DNA from 3 places in the Bacillus sp. JJ664 genome. Region 3 is predicted to be linked to each of the others. Evidence: riboswitches for the same ligand, from Rfam matches in the RefSeq annotation. Region 3 holds a riboswitch; each other region holds the start of a gene.
The links. A riboswitch is a leader RNA that binds a small molecule or an ion and turns the genes downstream of it on or off. The one in region 3 is predicted to bind lysine.
Positions count from the first base shown of each region.

Region 1 (6,423 bases), on a different contig from region 3:
CCCAATTTCAATTATATATATTGTATAAACCTTATTAGATAAATTAACTAAATGAGCAAAAAACTCCTATGCTAGCACTATCATAGCATACGGAGTTTACGAAAAGATAAATAATTAATTACTATAGGGTAACAAGTGAATTTTATTCTGCTTTGAATCTTTGATTTTCAATAATTACCTTTCCATATTCAACTTCATTGTTTTCAAAATAATCATGAGCTTCACTTATTTCTTCAAATGTAAAACGCTTCGGATTAATAAGTGGCTTTACTTTTTCGGACTCTACGAGATTAGCTATTTTATGTAAAATCTCACCATGTTCTTTACGCCCTTCCTCTGTTTTCTGAGTAAGCATAATAAAAATAACATGTAAAGATAAGGATTTACTATGTAATGGCGTTAAATCATGAGTAGAGCGAGCAGCGATCGCTAAAACTGTCCCCTTTTGTTTAACAGCTTGAAAAGACTTATCCAAATTATCAGTACCCACAGTATCAAAAACGACATCAAAGCCTTTACCATTCGTCAGACGCTCAACGTATGCTAAGACCGACTCATCTTTATAATTAATGACATGATCTACTCCGAGTGATTTGACTAATGCTGCTTTTTCATTTGAGGAAACAGTAGTAGAAACAATAGCACCTAAGGATTTAGCTATTTGTATCGCTACATGACCAACACCACCTGTCCCCCCATGAATTAAAATATGATCTCCAGCTTTAATATTCCCTCTATCAACTAAAGCCTCCCACGCTGTAATTGAAGTCAAAGGTAAGCCAGCAGAATCTTGGATTTGTATATTTTTAGGTGCTTTTGCCAAAATTGACTCATCAACTAATAAATAATCGGATAGTGCTCCGCCTGCTGCATTAAAGCCATATACTAGTTCTCCAACTGAAAAACGCAAAACAGACTCTCCAATTTCTACAATTTCACCAGAAAAATCACTATGAAGAATCATTGGAAAATTAGGTTGAAATGCGTTTTGAACAACACCTTTTCGAATTTTCATATCAATCGGATTCACACTAGTTGCAGCAATCTTAACAAGTACTTGATTTCCTTTAGGAAACGGGTAAGGAACATCTATTTTTTGAAATTCGGAACTATTTCCATACTGATGAATCACCATTGCGTTCATATATATTCCTTCTTTCTCATAGTGAATTTTTCTATATTTTAACATAAATTTTATTTATTCAATAAATTAGAACTCCTGAAAATAAAGACAAAAAACCTTTTATATTTAAAAGGTTCTTTTACTTATTTAACGATCCAACATTCTTCATATAATGATTCAATACAAATCTAATACTTTCATCTATCGGAATATTAATCCCGAAGCCGTCATGATCTTCAAGGGAAACAAATCCATGAAGAATACTTCTTAGCCCTCTGACAATATGGATTTGATCAATCTCATTTACATCATATGGTTTCAGAACTTCAAAAATCAATTCTAAAATTTTAGTTGCAACTACAGTGTATTGATCACCTACAGTGTGAGTTGATGAAAGAGTCGATTGATATAATCCAGGGTGCTTTCGAGCAAAATGGATATATGCAAACGCTAAAGAAAAAATCGCCTCCTTTGATTGATCACAAATTGAAGAGTGAAGCTCCTCATACAGCTGCTGAATACCATAAAGTGCAATACTATTTTTCAGTTCATCTAAATTTTTCACATGATTATAAATTGAAGGGGGCTGAATCGTCAATTTCTTAGCTAAATAACTAATCGTTAAGACATCCCAACCTTCATCATCGACAATCTCAATAGCAGTTTTCAGTAATTCGTTAAAATTTAAACCAATTCTAGGTGACATTCATGATTCTCCTTTATTTAATGCATGCTCAATTGCTTCTTGTGGATTATTTAACATTGACCCATGACCTACTGCCAATAATAATGGCTTCAATTGACTTATTTTACGAGCACTTTTGATTGCCTCCTCTTTGCTCCATGTCGCCCAAGCAGGAAATGGAAATAGAAGGTTCAATTGTCCTGAAATTGCAATACCGCCCCTTAATGTAAATGCATCTCCTGCAATTACAGTATTTGTACGTTGATCCAAAAACGACATCGAACCAGGAGTATGGCCAGGTGTTTCAATTGCTAACAATGAACCAATCGTATCACCTTCTAGTAAATATCGATCAGGTGTGGTTTGAATATTTTTTGGTACTCCACCTTTTATAGGCAAATTGGGTTCATTTGGTTCTAAAGTAACATCACCCTTTAATAATTTCGCATCTCTTTTTGAAATAGATACAACAACATCAGGCATCATAGATTTTAAACGGTCTAGTGAACCGATATGATCCCCATGAGCATGAGTCAGTACAATATTTGTTATTTTTTTGCCAATTTCATTCGAAACAGAAATGATTTTATCAGCACTGAATGATAAAGCAGTATCAATTAAAGTAAGTCCATTTTCTTCTTCAACTAAAAAACAATTTACAGGGAATAAATTAGGCAAAAAACTGATTTGATAAAGAAAATTAGATTTAGTAACCTTCATCACAATTCCTCCTAAGTTAAAACTAATGGTATTAGTTTTATAATACTAATGCCATTAGTTTTTGTAAACACTTAATTTCAATATATTTCCAATCTGTTCAAATTAGAAGCATAAACTAGCTTGAACCAAACAAAAAAAAACCTTCCACCAAAGATGGAAGGATTCCAATTTATTTTATTTTCTGCTTAAATCCATTTCGTTATAAGCAACTACTTTTGTTTTATTTTTAAATTTATAACCTAACCACACGATTAGGAATACTGGAATACCAATGTATGAGACAAGTACACCTTGCCAGTCAATTATATGACCAGTGAACGCTTGATAGTTTTGAGCTAATACGATAAATAAACAAGCTAAAAATGCTAGAATCGGACCTAAAGGGAACCATTTTGCACGATACGGTAAATCATTTAAATCTTTTCCTTGAGCAACATATGCTTTACGGAAACGATAATGTGAAATCGCAATACCTAACCATGCAATAAATCCTGATAAGCCTGATAGATTTAATAACCAAGTATATACTTGACCTTCACCAAAGAATGACGTTAAGCATGCTAATGAACCAACTGCTAGCGTTACATATAAAGCATTTGTTGGAACACCGTTTTTGTTTATTTTTGTTAAGAATTTTGGCGCTTTTCCTTCAATAGCTAACGTATATAACATACGAGTAGAAGCATACGTACCACTATTCCCTGCTGATAACACAGAAGTTAAAATAACTGCATTCATTACTGATGCTGCAAAAGCTACACCTAATTTTTCAAAAACTAAAGTAAATGGACTGACTGCAACGTCCCCTCTTAATAAATCTGCGTCAGTATAAGGTATTAATAAACCAATAACAAAAATTGCTAATACATAGAATAAAAGGATACGCCAGAAAATTTGTTTAATTGCTTTCGGTACATTTTTCTCTGGATTTTCAGTTTCTCCAGCTGCAACACCAATTAACTCTGTACCTTGGAATGAGAATCCAGCAACGATGAAAATTGATAACACACCTAAAAATCCATTATGGAACGGTGCTCCACCAGCAGTAAAGTTTTTAAATCCAACACTATCTCCACCTAAAATACCAAAAATCATTGCAATCCCTACTACTAAAAAGACAATAACAGTTACGACTTTGATTAAAGAAAACCAAAATTCTGATTCACCGTAGCCTTTAACTGATAATAGGTTTAACCCTAAAATGATGACTAAGAAAATGGCACTCCATAATACAGCAGGAGTATTTGGGAACCAATATTTCATTAACATTGCTGAAGCAACTAATTCAAAAGCTAATGTGATTGCCCAGTTATACCAATAGTTCCAACCCATCGCAAATCCAAATGCTGGATCTACATAACGAGATGCGTACGTACTAAAAGAACCAGATACAGGAAGATATGTAGCCATTTCCCCTAAACTTGTCATTAAGAAATAAACCATTAAACCAATTAAGCAATATGCTAATAAAGCTCCACCTGGTCCAGCTTCACTAATTGAAGCGCCACTTGCTAAAAATAACCCTGTCCCAATAGAACCACCAATTGAAATCATTGTTAAGTGTCTTGCTTTCAGTCCTCTTTTTAAAGAACCATCATTTTGCGGGAGATTTGTTTGTCCCATCTTTGTTGCCTCCTCTTCATTCATGCAATACTATCTTTACGCAGAATTAGGGGCGCAAAAGTGTTGTTTGCTGTGTATTTTACTCAAGAAATTCCTACTTTATGTAGGTTAGAATGCTCTTGAAAACACAAAAAAACACGTGAAGAATGTTCACGTGTTTAAGACTCAGTTTATATGCGTCTAACAGCCAACATCTCTTCAATAGCCCTCCACAAGTAAAAGTAAACTTGTGACAGTCCTACGCTTATTCAGCAATAGGCCCAGCAACAAAATTGAATGGCAACTTTGTTACTTCGGCAGTTTCGCCTTTCATTACTTTTCATAGGTTCCATAAACCTCCAAGTAATAACTCATCAAAACCGCGCCTCTATCCATACGAGATAAAGATCATATTTAATTAAAATTTATAAAATTACTATACCAATCTCATAATCTAGTTGTCAATTACTTTCTGCAAAATTCTACAAGAAACAGTTGAAGAGTCCTTTAGAATTGTCTATACCATTTCCTTTATGATTTCTATTTTCCATTCATAACCTGCCCTACTTCCTGCTTTTTAGTGTTCTTTTTGCTATAATGAAATTGTATTTAAACAAAGGAGGAATTTTGATATGACAGTGTATAAAGCATTAACTCTTGCAGGATCAGATAGTAGTGGTGGCGCAGGTTTACAGGCAGACATAAAAACATTCCAAGAGAGAAATGTTTATGGAATGAGTGCGGTTACCACATTAGTTGCAATGGACCCACATAATCATTGGCACCATCAAGTATTTCCGATTGATATAAGTACAATTGCAGCGCAATTAGAAACAATCGTTGTTGGTGTAGGCATTCAGGCAATGAAAACAGGAATGCTTGGATCAGTGGAAGTTATAGAATTAGCAGCTGAAACAATTAAAAAACATAATATAAATCGTGTAGTAGTTGACCCGGTTATGATTTGCAAAGGGAATGATGAGGCTTTACATCCTGAAACAAATGATGCATTAAGAGATGTTTTAGTTCCTTTATCAACTGTAGTAACACCAAATTTATTTGAGGCAGCACAATTAGCAAATATGGCGCCAATTAAAACAGTTGAACAAATGGAAGAAGCAGCGCGTAAGATTCATGCATTAGGCGCAAAATTCGTACTTGTTAAAGGCGGAAGCAAAATTCAACATGAAAACGCGGTTGATGTTTTATTTGACGGTGAAAAAATAGAAATTTTAGAATCTGATCGAATTGAAACAACATATACACATGGTGCTGGTTGTACATATTCTGCAGCAATCTGTGCTGAATTAGCTAAAGGAGTAGAACCTAGAGAAGCTATATATACTGCTAAAAAGTATATAACTGAAGCAATTCGCCACTCGTTTAAATTAAATGAATATGTAGGTCCAACAAACCATATGGCGTATCGTTTACATGGAGAAAAATAATATACAATAGAAAAGAGCAGGTTAAGGACAATCCCTTTCCCCTGCTCTTTTTACTTTCCTTGCTCTTAAAACTGATCCCAAGTAAGAACTTCATCTAACGTCAAACGAACTTTTTCAAACCCTGCTTTGATTCCCTTACCAACAGAGATTAACATAACTGGTTTGAAGTTTTCAGGTACATTAAATTCTTCTACAAATTTCGCTTGATCAAAACCACCCATTGGTACTGTATCTAAACCTTTTGCTTTTGCCGCAAGCATTAGTTGCATTGATACTAATCCACCATCAATCATCGCTACTTTTGTTGCGATTTCCTCTGGGAAATTACCATAATTTTTAACAATTGAGCCTACATAAAAGTCTTTAACCTCTTGAGTCATCATACCTTTTTCAACTAATTCATCATAAATTCGATCGGCATTTACATATGCTTTTGTATCACCTAAAACTGCAATCACAACTGAAGCATCAACGACTTGTTGTTGATTGTTAGCAATTGGAAGCAATTTTTGTTTCGTTTCTTGTTTATTAATCACTAAAAATCTCCACGGTTGTAAGTTTGAAGAAGATGGAGCTTGAACTGCGATTTCTAATAGTTCCCGAACTTCTTCATCACTTAGTTTAAAATTTGGATCATAATGGCGTACTGAACGTCTTTCTTTTGCTACTGTAAAGAAATCAGAACTATCAAGTTGTTTAGGTGCCTCATTTCCAAAATCAATTTCATTCACTTTATTTAAATACTCTTCTCTATCTGATGATACTTTTGTCATTTAAATCTCTCCTTAAAAACTGTATTATTTACAGATACAGTATAAAACTTTAACTGTATAAAAGTCAACTAC
Region 1 covers NZ_JBALMS010000037.1:24,024-30,446, forward strand. The annotation lists gene V7056_RS06310 (zinc-binding dehydrogenase) at 143-1,144, opposite strand; gene V7056_RS06315 (TetR-like C-terminal domain-containing protein) at 1,263-1,829, opposite strand; gene V7056_RS06320 (MBL fold metallo-hydrolase) at 1,830-2,528, opposite strand; gene V7056_RS06325 (amino acid permease) at 2,703-4,151, opposite strand; lysine riboswitch at 4,346-4,529, opposite strand; gene pdxK (pyridoxine/pyridoxal/pyridoxamine kinase) at 4,763-5,578, shown strand; gene V7056_RS06335 (nitroreductase family protein) at 5,644-6,351, opposite strand.
Region 1: linked by a shared signal. The riboswitch ahead of V7056_RS06325 (amino acid permease) and the one ahead of V7056_RS08415 (aspartate kinase) in region 3 are both predicted to bind lysine.

Region 2 (6,423 bases), on a different contig from region 3:
CTTGTCATTTATGAAGATTGTAGTTAGAGTGTTTGCATAGGAATTTTTTGCTATAATCAAATTTAAATAAATAAACGCTAATACTACAAAAGTAGAATATGGAAAAATGAGGTTATAAAAATGAAAAAAGAAAGTAATTTGATTATTTACGATCTAATTTTGTATTTAGTACTCCCACTAGTAGGTTACAAGCTATTAAAGCCATATATTGGAGATTATTGGGCGATGATTGTCCCAACAATTCCTGGGATTTTATATACTTTATTTCGTTTTTGGTACACTAAACAATTTAATGTAACTGGAATTTTTATTATAACTACAATGAGTGTTAGTACTGCATTGGATCTTTTAGCCGGTACAAAAGAAAATTTACTTCTATATAACGTGTATTACCACATCGGCCTAATAGGTGTATTCTTCATTCTTTTAGCGATAAAGAAACCATTGCCATATTATTTTATGATTGATATTGCCGCTATTCAGGGACAAGAAAGAGAAGAAAGTAAGAAGCTGTATAAACATCCTTCACTGTTCAAGTTGTTCCAATATTTGTTTATAGCTTGGATTGTTAAAGATATCATATTTACTGGAGCACAATGGTGGATGCTTGAAGCTTATGGTGTGAAGGCTTACTACTCAAGGACTATCATTTTCACAGTAGGTGGTTATATCTTTGGAATTATCATGGCAATCGGTTATGCGATGATTACGATGAGAGCACAAAAAATTAAAGAAAATGATCAGCATCCTAAGGATGAAATTAATATTTAACGTAAAAAAGCGCATCTATAAAAAGATGCGCTTTTTTATATTCTTTTCTTATCTTATATTTCTAACGATTTCATTTTCTGGTTCTACATGAATTAAAATTTGGGGATTAATTAGAACTTTTTTGATTTCATCTTCTATTTTATCGCAAAGTAGATGAGCTTCTTCAATACTCATGCTAGACGGCAAAACAAGATGAAAGTCGATGTGTTCCTCTGCGCCCGATCTTCTTGTACGTAAATCATGGTATTCAATATATTGTGATTTGAAATTTAATAAAACTTGTTCAATTTGTATAATTTCGTCTGAAGAGAGCCCTGTATCTAGTAATGGCGTAAATGATTTCTTTCCAAGCTCGATAGATTCTTTCATTATATATATGGCAATTCCAATTCCAATTAATGCATCTAGTACGTCCCAACCTGTAAGAGATACTAAAATTAAGCTAGCCGCAACACCTAGCGATGAATAGACATCTGTTAATAAATGTAATGCATTTGATTGCATTGCGACAGAATGCGTTTCTTCTCCTACTTTTTGAACTTTTTTCCCAACTCGCCAATTAATAAAGGCACCGAGTAGCATGACGAATACACCTATAAAAGGAAGTTTTATTGGTGAAGGGTGAATTAGTTTTTCAACTGATTCAACGATAATCCAAATTCCAGCAATAAAAATGAGCAGCGTTTCGACAGTCCCCGAAATGTTTTCAAATTTACCGTGACCATAAGGATGTTCCTTGTCAGGCGGCCGATTCGATATTTTTACTGAGAAGAATGCGATAACTGAAGCGACTAAATCTAATAAAGAATGGATTGCCTCCGATATAATTGCAACAGAACCAGTTATGATTCCAACTGCTAATTTTAATAAAACAATAAAAGAGTTACTACAAATTGAAAGTAATGCAATTTTGGTTGAATGCAATCTATTCACCTCTGACCAAATTTTTCTACTATAGCTAAGAGTGTTGTCCTAAGGCAACAAAAAAGAAAAACCACTAACATAAAGTTAGTGGCTTGTTTTTTTTATATGATGTTTTTTATTATTGATTGGATTTTTCATATTAATCACCTTTTTTTAGCGCGTAATTAATATTTTATAGTAAAGATTATATTTTGAAAAGAAAAACTTGTGTAGTCCAAATGATTAGTAAAAACTTGCAATTACAGATTTTTTTTACACTTTCCCAAAAGATTGTTCATTTTAGAATTTGAAAACTAAGGACAAAAGTTGATGACAACGGAAGGTGCTAGACTCCTGTTGAGATCCGGGAAAGCCGAGACCACGAGGGAGGCACACAGGATGTGGGTCATGCATCCGTTACGACAGGACTTTTTGGTTTTAGCATGCCTACCATTTTCGCCCCACGGGAAGGGAGCATTTTGGAGAGGTAATCAACTAACGCATTCATATATAATAGAAACAATGGATGAGTAAACAGATTATTTTTTAAAAAGGTTTGACATCTATTTTTAGACTGTGTTATACATAGACTAATATAAAAAAACAATCTATTCGTAGAGGTTGCATTGTATATGAGTATCGTTTAAGAGAACTGTGGGTTTGATGACTAAACGAAAAAGGATCCGATGCCGAAGCATTAAAGCGCCACACGCTAAAATGCTGGGACTGCATTTAATAAATGTAGTACTGTCACTTGTATTTGTGAAGAGCTATTGAAGAGATGTGATTGGCAATATCCTTTTAATTTTAAAAGTGATAGGCACATGAACATATCCTTCATGTGCCTTTTTTAATACACTAATACATTGAAGAAGGCTTCTGGTGAATGAACTTGTGTTTAGTTATGAAGGGAGAATATTAATGTATTTACATGGTAATAGTCGAGTTGATCATAATGGACATCTAGAAATCGGAGGTTGCAGTACAGTTCAACTAGCTGAACAGTATGGGACACCTTTATATATATACGACGAAGCATTGATTGAGTCTAAATGTAGAGAATTTCATGAAGCATTAAAAGAGACAGGGTTAAAATATCAAGTTGCATATGCAAGTAAAGCTTTCCTTTGTATTGAACAAGCCCGCTTAATTGAAAGAGAAGGGTTATGTTTAGATGTAGTCTCAAGTGGCGAACTATATACAGCGATACAAGCAGGGTTTCCGGCAGAGAAAATTCACTTTCATGGGAATAATAAATCAATAGAGGAAATTGAAGAAGCTTTAGACGCGAAAATTGGTTGTTTCGTAGTCGATAATTTCTTTGAGTTAGAAGTATTACAAGCAATCGCTGAAGATCGCGGAGTAGATGTATCAATCTTATTACGTGTAACACCTGGAGTAGAAGCACACACTCATGAATATGTAATGACAGGACAAGAAGATTCAAAGTTTGGTTTTGATATCACGTCAGGTCAAGCAAAAGAAGCAATTGCCATTTCGTTAGATTCACCAAATTTAAAACTGTTGGGAATACATTCTCATATCGGGTCGCAAATTTTTGAGCCGGATGGGTTTGTGCACGCAATTAAAATATTAATGAACTTCTTAAATGGATTAAAAAATGAATTAGACTATATAGCTGAAATATTAAATGTAGGTGGCGGATTTGGGATTCGTTACACTTCTGAAGACGAACCGTTATCGATTGTTAAGCATATTGATCAAATTACTTCTATTATTAAACAACAATGTGAAGAATTATCGTATCCAGTCCCTGAATTATGGTTAGAGCCTGGCCGTAGCATCGTTGGTGAAGCAGGAACAACTCTATATACGATTGGAGCAACAAAAAACCTACCTTCAGTAAGAAAATATGTTTCTGTCGATGGGGGAATGACTGATAATATCCGCCCAGCACTTTATGGATCAAAGTATGAAGCTATGCTTGCAAATCGCGCGAATGACGAGAATAAAGAGGTTGTATCGATTGCAGGTAAATGTTGTGAAAGTGGAGATATGTTAATTTGGGATTGCGAGTTACCAGTTGTTGAGAGCAATGACTTATTAGCAGTATCTTGTACTGGTGCATACGGGTATTCAATGGCAAATAATTATAATCGTATTCGTCGTCCGGCTGTTGTATTTGTAAAAGACGGTGTATCTAAAGTAGTGGTACAACGTGAAACGTATCAAGATTTAATTAAAAATGACATGATTTACATTGAAAACTCTTCTATTAGATAATAGAAGAGTTTTATTACTGTTTCCTAACGATTTCATGTTTGTTTATCGACAGATTAAGACATATTTATCATTTATATTACAATATTGTAACAAAAGCGACTCCCTTCGCAAATCTATGATATAAATACCTAGTAGATAAGCGAGAGGAGACACGCTGAAATGTTTAAAAGAAAACTAACAGTGCTGGCTATAGCAGGTACATTTTTAGTATCTTTAGCGCCGAATGCTTCGGTAAATGCCGAAACGAAAGTAGAAAAAAAGCAAGCTGAAGTAGATAAATTCCAATCACAATTCAAAAAATTAAGTAATGATGTTAAAAAGATAGATCAAAAGATTAAAGATACTAAAGCTAAAATACAATCTAAAAAAGAAGAAATCTCAGAGACTCAAAAGATTATTCAAGATAAGAATGCTAGAATTACATACTTACAGGACCGTATCGAAAAGCGTAACGAAATGCTAGAAGATCGTCTTGTTGCAATGCAAAAGCAACCAAAAGTGAATTTAGTAACAGATGTTCTTTTCAACTCTGATGGTATTGTTGATTTCTTTAACCGTTTAAATTCAATTACAACGCTTTTTGAAGCAGACCAAGATATCATTAAAGAACAAGAATCAGAACAAGCTGAAGTTGAAAAAGAAAAACAACTTGTGAACGAGAAAAAAGAATCTCTTGTAAAAGCAAAAGAAGAGCTTGTAGTGCAAGAAAGCGATTTATCTAAATCACAAGCAGCAAAAGAAAAATCATTAAGATCTGCAGAATATAGATTAAAGCTTGCGGTTAAAGAACTGCAAGATGCAAAAGAAGATGTAAGAGTAAGACAACTAGAACAACAATCACTTGAATTAGCTGAATTGTCGAATGATAGCGATGACTCTAGCTCTAACAGTTCTTCAGGCAATGCTTCAGGCAATGCGGGCCCATCTGAAAATGAAGGACCAGTTGCTTCTGGTAATGCAGTTGTAGACTTTGCAATGCAATACCAAGGTGTTCCTTATGTATTTGGTGGAACATCTCCAAGTGGATTTGATTGCAGTGGATTTATTTGGTATGTATATTCACATAATGGTTATGGTTTCTCACGTGCTAACGTAAAATCATACTGGAATATGGCTACAAAGATCAGTTCTCCACAACCAGGAGATCTAGTATTCTTAGAAAACACTTATATTAATGGCCCTTCTCATATGGGTATTTATATTGGTGGAAACAAAATGGTTCATGCTGGAAGTAAAGGTATTGGTACAATCAGCTTAAGTAGCAGCTGGGTACGTTCACACTTCTTAGGATATGGCCGATTCTAATAAATTATTAACCTCGTATTATATTAAATATGTTACGAGGTTTTTTATTTTTATATGAATAAATTATAAAAGGCATGACTCAGATATTTCATGAGTCCATGCCTTTTTGATTTTTCACCTGTTCTTGTAACAAGTCACGAATTTCAATTAAAAGTTGTTCCTCTTTAGTAGGTACTGGTGGTTTAGTCTCTTCAATTTCTTTCTTCTTAAAAGAGATTTTACTTAGTAATCTAATGAAGAAGAATACAGAAAGTGAAATGATAAGAAAGTCGAAAACTGATTGAATAAATAATCCGTATTTAATCTCAGCTTTACCATATGTATACGCTAGATCTTTAAAATCAACACCACCGGAGATTAAACCAATAATCGGCATCATAATATCAGCAACTAGAGAAGATACAATTTTACCGAACGCTGCACCGATAATGACCCCGACTGCTAAATCGAGTATATTACCTTTTAATGCAAATTTCTTAAACTCTTCAAACATAGTAATTCCTCCTATATAATATCGTATTAGTTTACATAGAAATCATAATTGTTTCAAGCGGTGGAGTGAGATTCTTAAGCAAAAATATTTATATCAGCACTTTAATATGGTAAATACTAAGTAAGACAATTATTTGGGAGGGATTCGAAATGGGGAATGAATTGGCTACATTTGCAGGTGGGTGTTTTTGGTGTATGATCAAACCATTTGATAAGGAGCCTGGAATACTAAAAGTAGTTTCTGGTTATACAGGTGGAGAAAAAGAGAATCCAACTTATGAAGAGGTTTGTACACATTTAACTGGCCACTATGAAGCTGTTCAAATTACTTTTGATCCGGAAATCTATTCTTATGAAAATTTATTGGAAACATTTTGGCGTCAAATAGATCCAACTGATGAAGGTGGACAATTCCATGATCGAGGTAGTTCCTATAAAACAGCGATTTTTTATCATAATGAAGAGCAAAGACAACTAGCACAAGCATCAAAAGAAGAAATTGAAAAGAATGGTGGATTCAAAAAGCCGATTGTTACAGAGGTTTTACCTGCTAAACCATTTTATGAAGCAGAAGAACATCATCAAGATTATTATAAAAAACATCCGATTCGTTACCAGCTTTATTATAAAGGATCTGGACGTCAAAAGTTTATAAAAGAGCATTGGAAAACAGGTCAAGAAAAGCTGAAACAAGAGCTTACACCAATT
Region 2 covers NZ_JBALMS010000093.1:16,670-23,092, reverse strand. The annotation lists gene V7056_RS15105 (VC0807 family protein) at 121-771, shown strand; gene V7056_RS15100 (cation diffusion facilitator family transporter) at 820-1,695, opposite strand; lysine riboswitch at 2,282-2,455, shown strand; gene lysA (diaminopimelate decarboxylase) at 2,596-3,918, shown strand; gene V7056_RS15090 (C40 family peptidase) at 4,078-5,223, shown strand; gene mscL (large conductance mechanosensitive channel protein MscL) at 5,312-5,716, opposite strand; gene msrB (peptide-methionine (R)-S-oxide reductase MsrB) at 5,866-6,423, shown strand, end outside.
Region 2: linked by a shared signal. The riboswitch ahead of lysA (diaminopimelate decarboxylase) and the one ahead of V7056_RS08415 (aspartate kinase) in region 3 are both predicted to bind lysine.

Region 3 (6,423 bases):
ACGTTTGGACAAGCTTCTAAACATACGCCACAAGTCATACATTTTGATAACTCATATGCCCATTGACGTTTCTTTTCTGGCATTCTTGGTCCTGGTCCTAAATCATGTGTCCCATCAATTGGAATCCAAGCTTTTACACGTTTTAAAGAGTCAAACATACGGCTACGGTCAACTTGTAAGTCACGTACTACTGGGAACGTGCTCATTGGCTCAAGACGAATTGGTTGCTCTAATTGGTCAACTAACGCTGTACATGACTGACGAGGTTTCCCGTTGATAACCATCGAACATGCACCACAAACTTCCTCAAGACAGTTCATATCCCAAGTGATTGCTGTAGTTTCTAGACCTTTAGCATTTTTAGGATTTTTACGAATTTCCATTAAAGCCGAGATTACGTTCATATTCGGACGATAAGGGATGTGAAAAGTTTCTTCATAAGGTGTTGAATTTGGTGAATCTTGACGTTTTACAATAAATGTAATTGTCTTTTCAGTTGTCATTGTCCCATTATGCATTTTGTTTATCCCCTTTCTTCTTAGAATAGTCACGTTTTCTTGGTTGGATTAATGAAGTATCAACTTCTTCATAATGGAAAATCGGTGTTTTTAACTTTTCATCGAATTTTGCCATAGTTGTTTTTAAGAATTCTTCGTCGTTACGTTCTGGGAATTCTGGTTTATAGTGTGCTCCACGACTTTCATTTCGGTGGTAAGCACCTAATGTAATAACACGTGATAAGTGAAGCATGTTCTCAAGTTGACGTGTAAACGTAGCACCTTGATTACTCCATTTAGCAGTATCATTAATATTGATATTTTGATAACGCTCAAGAAGCTCTTGAATTTTATCATCAGTTTTTAATAGTCTATCATTGAAACGAACAACAGTTACATTGTCAGTCATCCATTCTCCAAGCTCTTTATGAAGAAGGTATGCATTTTCAGTTCCATCCATAGATAGAATACGATTCATTTTTTCGTTCTCTTCAGCAACATTACGATCAAATACTGAAGAAGAAACATCATCAGCAGATTTAGCTAATCCATTTACATATCTAACTGCATTTGGTCCAGCAACCATACCACCGTAAATTGCTGATAATAGTGAGTTAGCTCCTAGACGGTTTGCACCGTGCATAGAATAATCACACTCACCTGCAGCAAATAATCCTGGAATTGCTGTCATTTGATCATAATCAACCCATAATCCACCCATTGAATAGTGAACTGCAGGGAAAATTTTCATTGGAACCTTTTTCGGGTCATCACCAGTAAATTTCTCATAAATCTCAATAATTCCACCAAGTTTAATATCTAACTCTTTTGGATCCTTATGAGAAAGATCTAGATACACCATGTTTTCTCCATTGATACCAAGTTTTTGGTCAACACATACAGAGAAAATTTCACGAGTAGCAATGTCCCTTGGTACAAGGTTTCCATATGCAGGATATTTCTCTTCTAAGAAATACCATGGCTTACCATCTTTATATGTCCAAACTCGTCCACCTTCACCACGAGCACTTTCACTCATTAAGCGGTTTTTGTCATCTCCTGGGATGGCAGTAGGGTGGATTTGAATAAATTCACCATTAGAGTATGTTGCACCTTGACGGTAAACTGCAGCTGCTGCAGAACCTGTATTGATAATTGAGTTTGTTGATTTACCAAAGATAATACCAGGTCCACCTGTAGCCATAATAACTGCGTCAGCAGGGAAGCTTACGATCTCCATTGATGATAAGTTTTGTCCTACGATACCACGACAAACGCCTTCATCGTCAACGATTACTCTTAAAAATTCCCAACCTTCAAACTTTTGAACAAGACCTTCTGATTCGTATCGACGAACTTGCTCATCTAATGCGTACAATAATTGTTGGCCTGTCGTTGCACCAGCAAATGCCGTACGGTGATGCTGAGTTCCACCAAAACGACGGAAATCTAACAGTCCTTCTGGCGTACGGTTAAACATTACACCCATACGGTCCATCATATGGATAATTCCAGGTGCTGCTTCTGCCATTGCTTGAACTGGTGGTTGGTTTGCTAAGAAATCTCCACCATAAATTGTATCATCAAAGTGCTCCCATGGAGAGTCACCTTCACCTTTTGTATTAACTGCACCATTAATTCCACCTTGTGCACAAACTGAATGTGAACGTTTAACAGGAACTAATGAGAATAAATCAACTTTTGTACCAGCTTCAGCGGCTTTAATAGTAGCCATTAATCCAGCTAATCCACCGCCAACTATAATTACTTTTCCACTCATGTCTCTCTCTCTCCTTACATGTTTGCTAGCTGCGGATCAATGAATGCAAAAATCGCACGTAATCCAACGATTGATAGAGCAACGAAAATTCCTAAAGTAACATATGTCGAAATACGTTGCGATTTAGGTGTTACAGTAATTCCCCAAGAAATGAAGAATGACCATAATCCATTAGCAAAGTGGAAAATAGTTGAAATAACACCTACAATATAGAACGCGATCATGAATTTTGAGCTAAAAATATCAGCCATCATATCATAATTTACGTCTGCACCTAATTGAGCCGCAATACGGGTTTGCCACACATGCCAAGTTATAAAGATTAAAGTAATAACTCCAGAAATACGTTGGAATAAGTATAACCAGTTTCGTAAATAACCATAATTTTTCACATTGCTAGTGCCTGTAAAAGCAATGTATAGTCCATAAATCGCATGGTATAAGATCGGTAATAAGATAATAAAAATTTCTAATAAATAGCGGAATGGTAAATTCGCCATAAATTCAGCAGCTTTGTTAAATGATTCTGCTCCCTTTGTTGCAAAATGATTGACAACTAAGTGCTGCATTAAGAATATTCCAACTGGAATTACTCCTAACAATGAATGAAGTTTTCTAAGGAAAAACTCCTGGCCATTCTTGTTGCTCATGTAAAACCCTGCCCCCTTTAGTTTGTGAACATGAAAATAAAATTACATGCTTCTATTATTCTAGAAAAATAGAAAATAATGTAATTTCCATAAAAATCTAAATTTTTATGAGATTTATCTAAAGTTCATTTTACTCCTGTTAATATTACAGGTCAAGAAAACGCGTACATTTTTCTTTACTGAAAAAACTTCTCAATTATATTGGTAAATCTACAAATATTGAGGTTTTCAATTATTGTTTTTATTATTGTTTATTGTATATAATAAAAACATGTTTTTTAAGGAAAGGGAGAGCTATTCGACCATGATGAACGGCAATGAAATTTTAAAAACACCAGGGAATATTTCTGGTTTTGGCTACGAACTCTTACGAAATGATTTACTTTCGGAATTATTAGGTAAAGAGCAACATGATATATTATATTGGGCGGGAAAAATGATTGCTAGAAAATATCCTTTAGCAACATTTGAAGAAATCATCGAATTTTTTGAAACTGCTGGTTGGGGGACTTTAACGGTTGTAGATGAAAAAAAACAAGAAGTTCATTTTGTTTTAACTTCTGAACTAGTTACATACAGAAATCAACATAAAAAAGATGTATCTTATCAATTAGAGGCTGGCTTTTTGGCAATGCAAATCCAACAACAAATTGATGTAATTGCAGAAACATACGAAGAGCAAAGTAAACGTTCTGATAAAGTAAAATTCCAAGTAAAATGGGATCTAAAAGATCCAATTACAAAAAAATAAAAATAAGCCTGTTCATCATATTGATCAGGCTTATTTCATATTTTCTTTTTCACTTTTCTTTATTAGCTCATCTAATTTACGATTCATTTCATCTAGTTGTTTATTTTTCTTAACACCTTTAATAATGTAATTCATGAGAAATAAACTAATAAAAACAAATAATAGAATGAGAAGGATTAATAATATTAATTGAAAGACAATATCACCATAAGCAATCCCTGCATTTATCAAATGAAAACCTCCATTACCAATTACTACTTCTATTATATGGTAATATTTCGCTAAAATGTTAAAAACCCCTTTAATCATCAAGTTCCTAGAAAGGTAAATTATGACTAAAGGGGTTTTGATGATTATCCTTCTATAACTACTTCTTCTTGAACGCGATCTAGCTCATACCCTTTGTGTAGAGCATGAACCGCATTTTGTAATTGCGATTTTGGAATAACTGTTGATACTTTAATTTCAGACGTACTTACCATTTTAACCGGGATACTAGCTTCTGCTAAAAATTTAAACATATTTGCAGCAACGCCAGGATTTGAAACCATCCCACTTCCAACAATCGAAACCTTCGCAAGCTCGCTTTCAAAATCAAATGAAACATAACCTAAATATTCTTTTTTAGATTCTAGAATTGTAATTGTTTCTAACATATTTTCTGATTTAATAGAGAATGATAGATTGACTAAATTATCTGAAGTCACGCTTTGGATAATAATGTCTACGTCAATTCCCTCTGTTGCCAATATTGTAAAGATATTTGGTAAAAGATCGACTTGGTTATATAAACCATTTAAAGTCATTCTTGTGACATTTGATTCAAAAGCGATTCCTCTTACGACCGATTGTTGTTCCATTTGATTTTCCTCCCCAATAAACGTACCAATTTCATCATGTTGACTTGATCTTACTTGTATAACTAATCCATAATTTTTTGCAAATTCTACAGCCCTTGGGTGTAGAACAGCTGCACCTAAAGCAGCAAGCTCTAGCATTTCGTCATATGATACATGACTCAATTTAGTTGCTTTTGGCTCAATTCTTGGATCTGTTGTATAAACACCTAAAACATCCGTATAGATGTCACATCTTTCAGCTTGTAATGCTGCGGCTAACGCTACCGCTGTAGTATCAGAACCACCACGACCTAATGTTGTAATTTCATCTTCATTACTTAAGCCCTGGAAACCAGCGACAATGACAATATAACCTTCATTAATCAATCGTTGTATTCTCTCTGTTTGAATAGTTTCAATACGAGCATTTCCATGAATAGATTCTGTATGGATTCCTGCTTGCCAACCAGTTAATGAGATTGCCTTAAATCCTTTAGCCTGAATAGCCATTGCTAATAAAGAAATTGAGACTTGCTCACCAGTTGTTAAAAGCATATCCATTTCACGCTTACTATTTTGTGGACTAATTTGCTGTGCAAGATTAACGAGTTCATCAGTATGATGTCCCATTGCTGAGACAACAGTAACAACACTGTTACCTTCTTTATACGCTTTTGTGACTGTATCAGCTACATGCTGTATGCGCTCGATTGAACCGACTGAAGTCCCTCCAAATTTTTGAACAATAATTCCCATTTTTTCTCATCCTCACCTATTTTTCATAAAAAAGAATACAAAAAAGCGCGTGAAGCAATGTTCACGCGCCTAATTTACAAAAATTGTAATAAAATAGACAAATCATCAACATCTCTTCAATAGCTCCCCGCATTTAGTATGCGACAGTACTACATCTATTAAATGCAGTCCCAACGAAAAGAATTGTGGATTCATTTCATTTCGGCAAAACTTCCTTTCAACTGTCCATAACAACGCCACACGTCTATGACAGTATACTCTTAAGTTTTGCACCTCTATTACGAGAGAAAATATTATATTTTTAACTTAATATAAATTATTTTGAAAATAGTGTCAAGGAATTTTTGTCCTCATTTGGTGTTCATTGACGTCATGCTCCTAGAAGCTATTTAAAAAAATAAGATGAACAATGCTCGATCACTTTCTAAAGTGTTGATAAATTTCTTCCGCAACATTTTTCGGAATTTTTGCTTGGATCAGCTCTTCAATTGTTGCCTCTTTGATTTTTTTAACAGAGCCGAAATGTTTTAATAATGCTTTCTTTCTAGTACCACCAACTCCGGTAATACCATCTAAAGCGGACTGAACCATCGATTTACTGTGAAGCTGACGATAAAATTCAATTGCAAAACGATGAACTTCATCTTGAATTCTTTGTAATAAAAAGAATTCTTGACTCTGTCTGCCTAATTGAACAATTTGAGGTGGTTGTCCTATTAATAACTCAGATGTACGGTGTTTTTCATCTTTTACTAATCCAGCTGTTGGAATAAATAATCCTAACTCATTTTGTAACACGTCTTCAACTGCTGATAAGTGGCCTTTGCCGCCATCTACGATAATTAGATTTGGTAGTGGAAGGTTTTCTTTCAAAGCTCTTGAATATCTTCTTCTTACCACTTCACGCATTGAATCATAATCATCAGGTCCAACTACTGTTTTAATTTTATATTTTCTATAATCCTTTTTAGAAGGCTTGCCATCAATAAATACAATCATGGCAGAAACTGGATTTGTACCTTGAATATTAGAATTATCAAATGCTTCGATTCGATAAGGAGTTTCAATATTTAATATTTCTCCAAGCTTTTCGATTGCTTTAATCGTTCTCTCTTCATCTCTTTCAATCAACTTGAATTTTTCTTGTAAT
Region 3 covers NZ_JBALMS010000047.1:20,251-26,673, forward strand. The annotation lists gene sdhB (succinate dehydrogenase iron-sulfur subunit) at 1-503, opposite strand, end outside; gene sdhA (succinate dehydrogenase flavoprotein subunit) at 511-2,277, opposite strand; gene V7056_RS08400 (succinate dehydrogenase cytochrome b558 subunit) at 2,292-2,927, opposite strand; gene V7056_RS08405 (YslB family protein) at 3,232-3,678, shown strand; gene V7056_RS08410 (DUF4083 family protein) at 3,709-3,909, opposite strand; gene V7056_RS08415 (aspartate kinase) at 4,032-5,273, opposite strand; lysine riboswitch at 5,386-5,559, opposite strand; gene uvrC (excinuclease ABC subunit UvrC) at 5,691-6,423, opposite strand, start outside.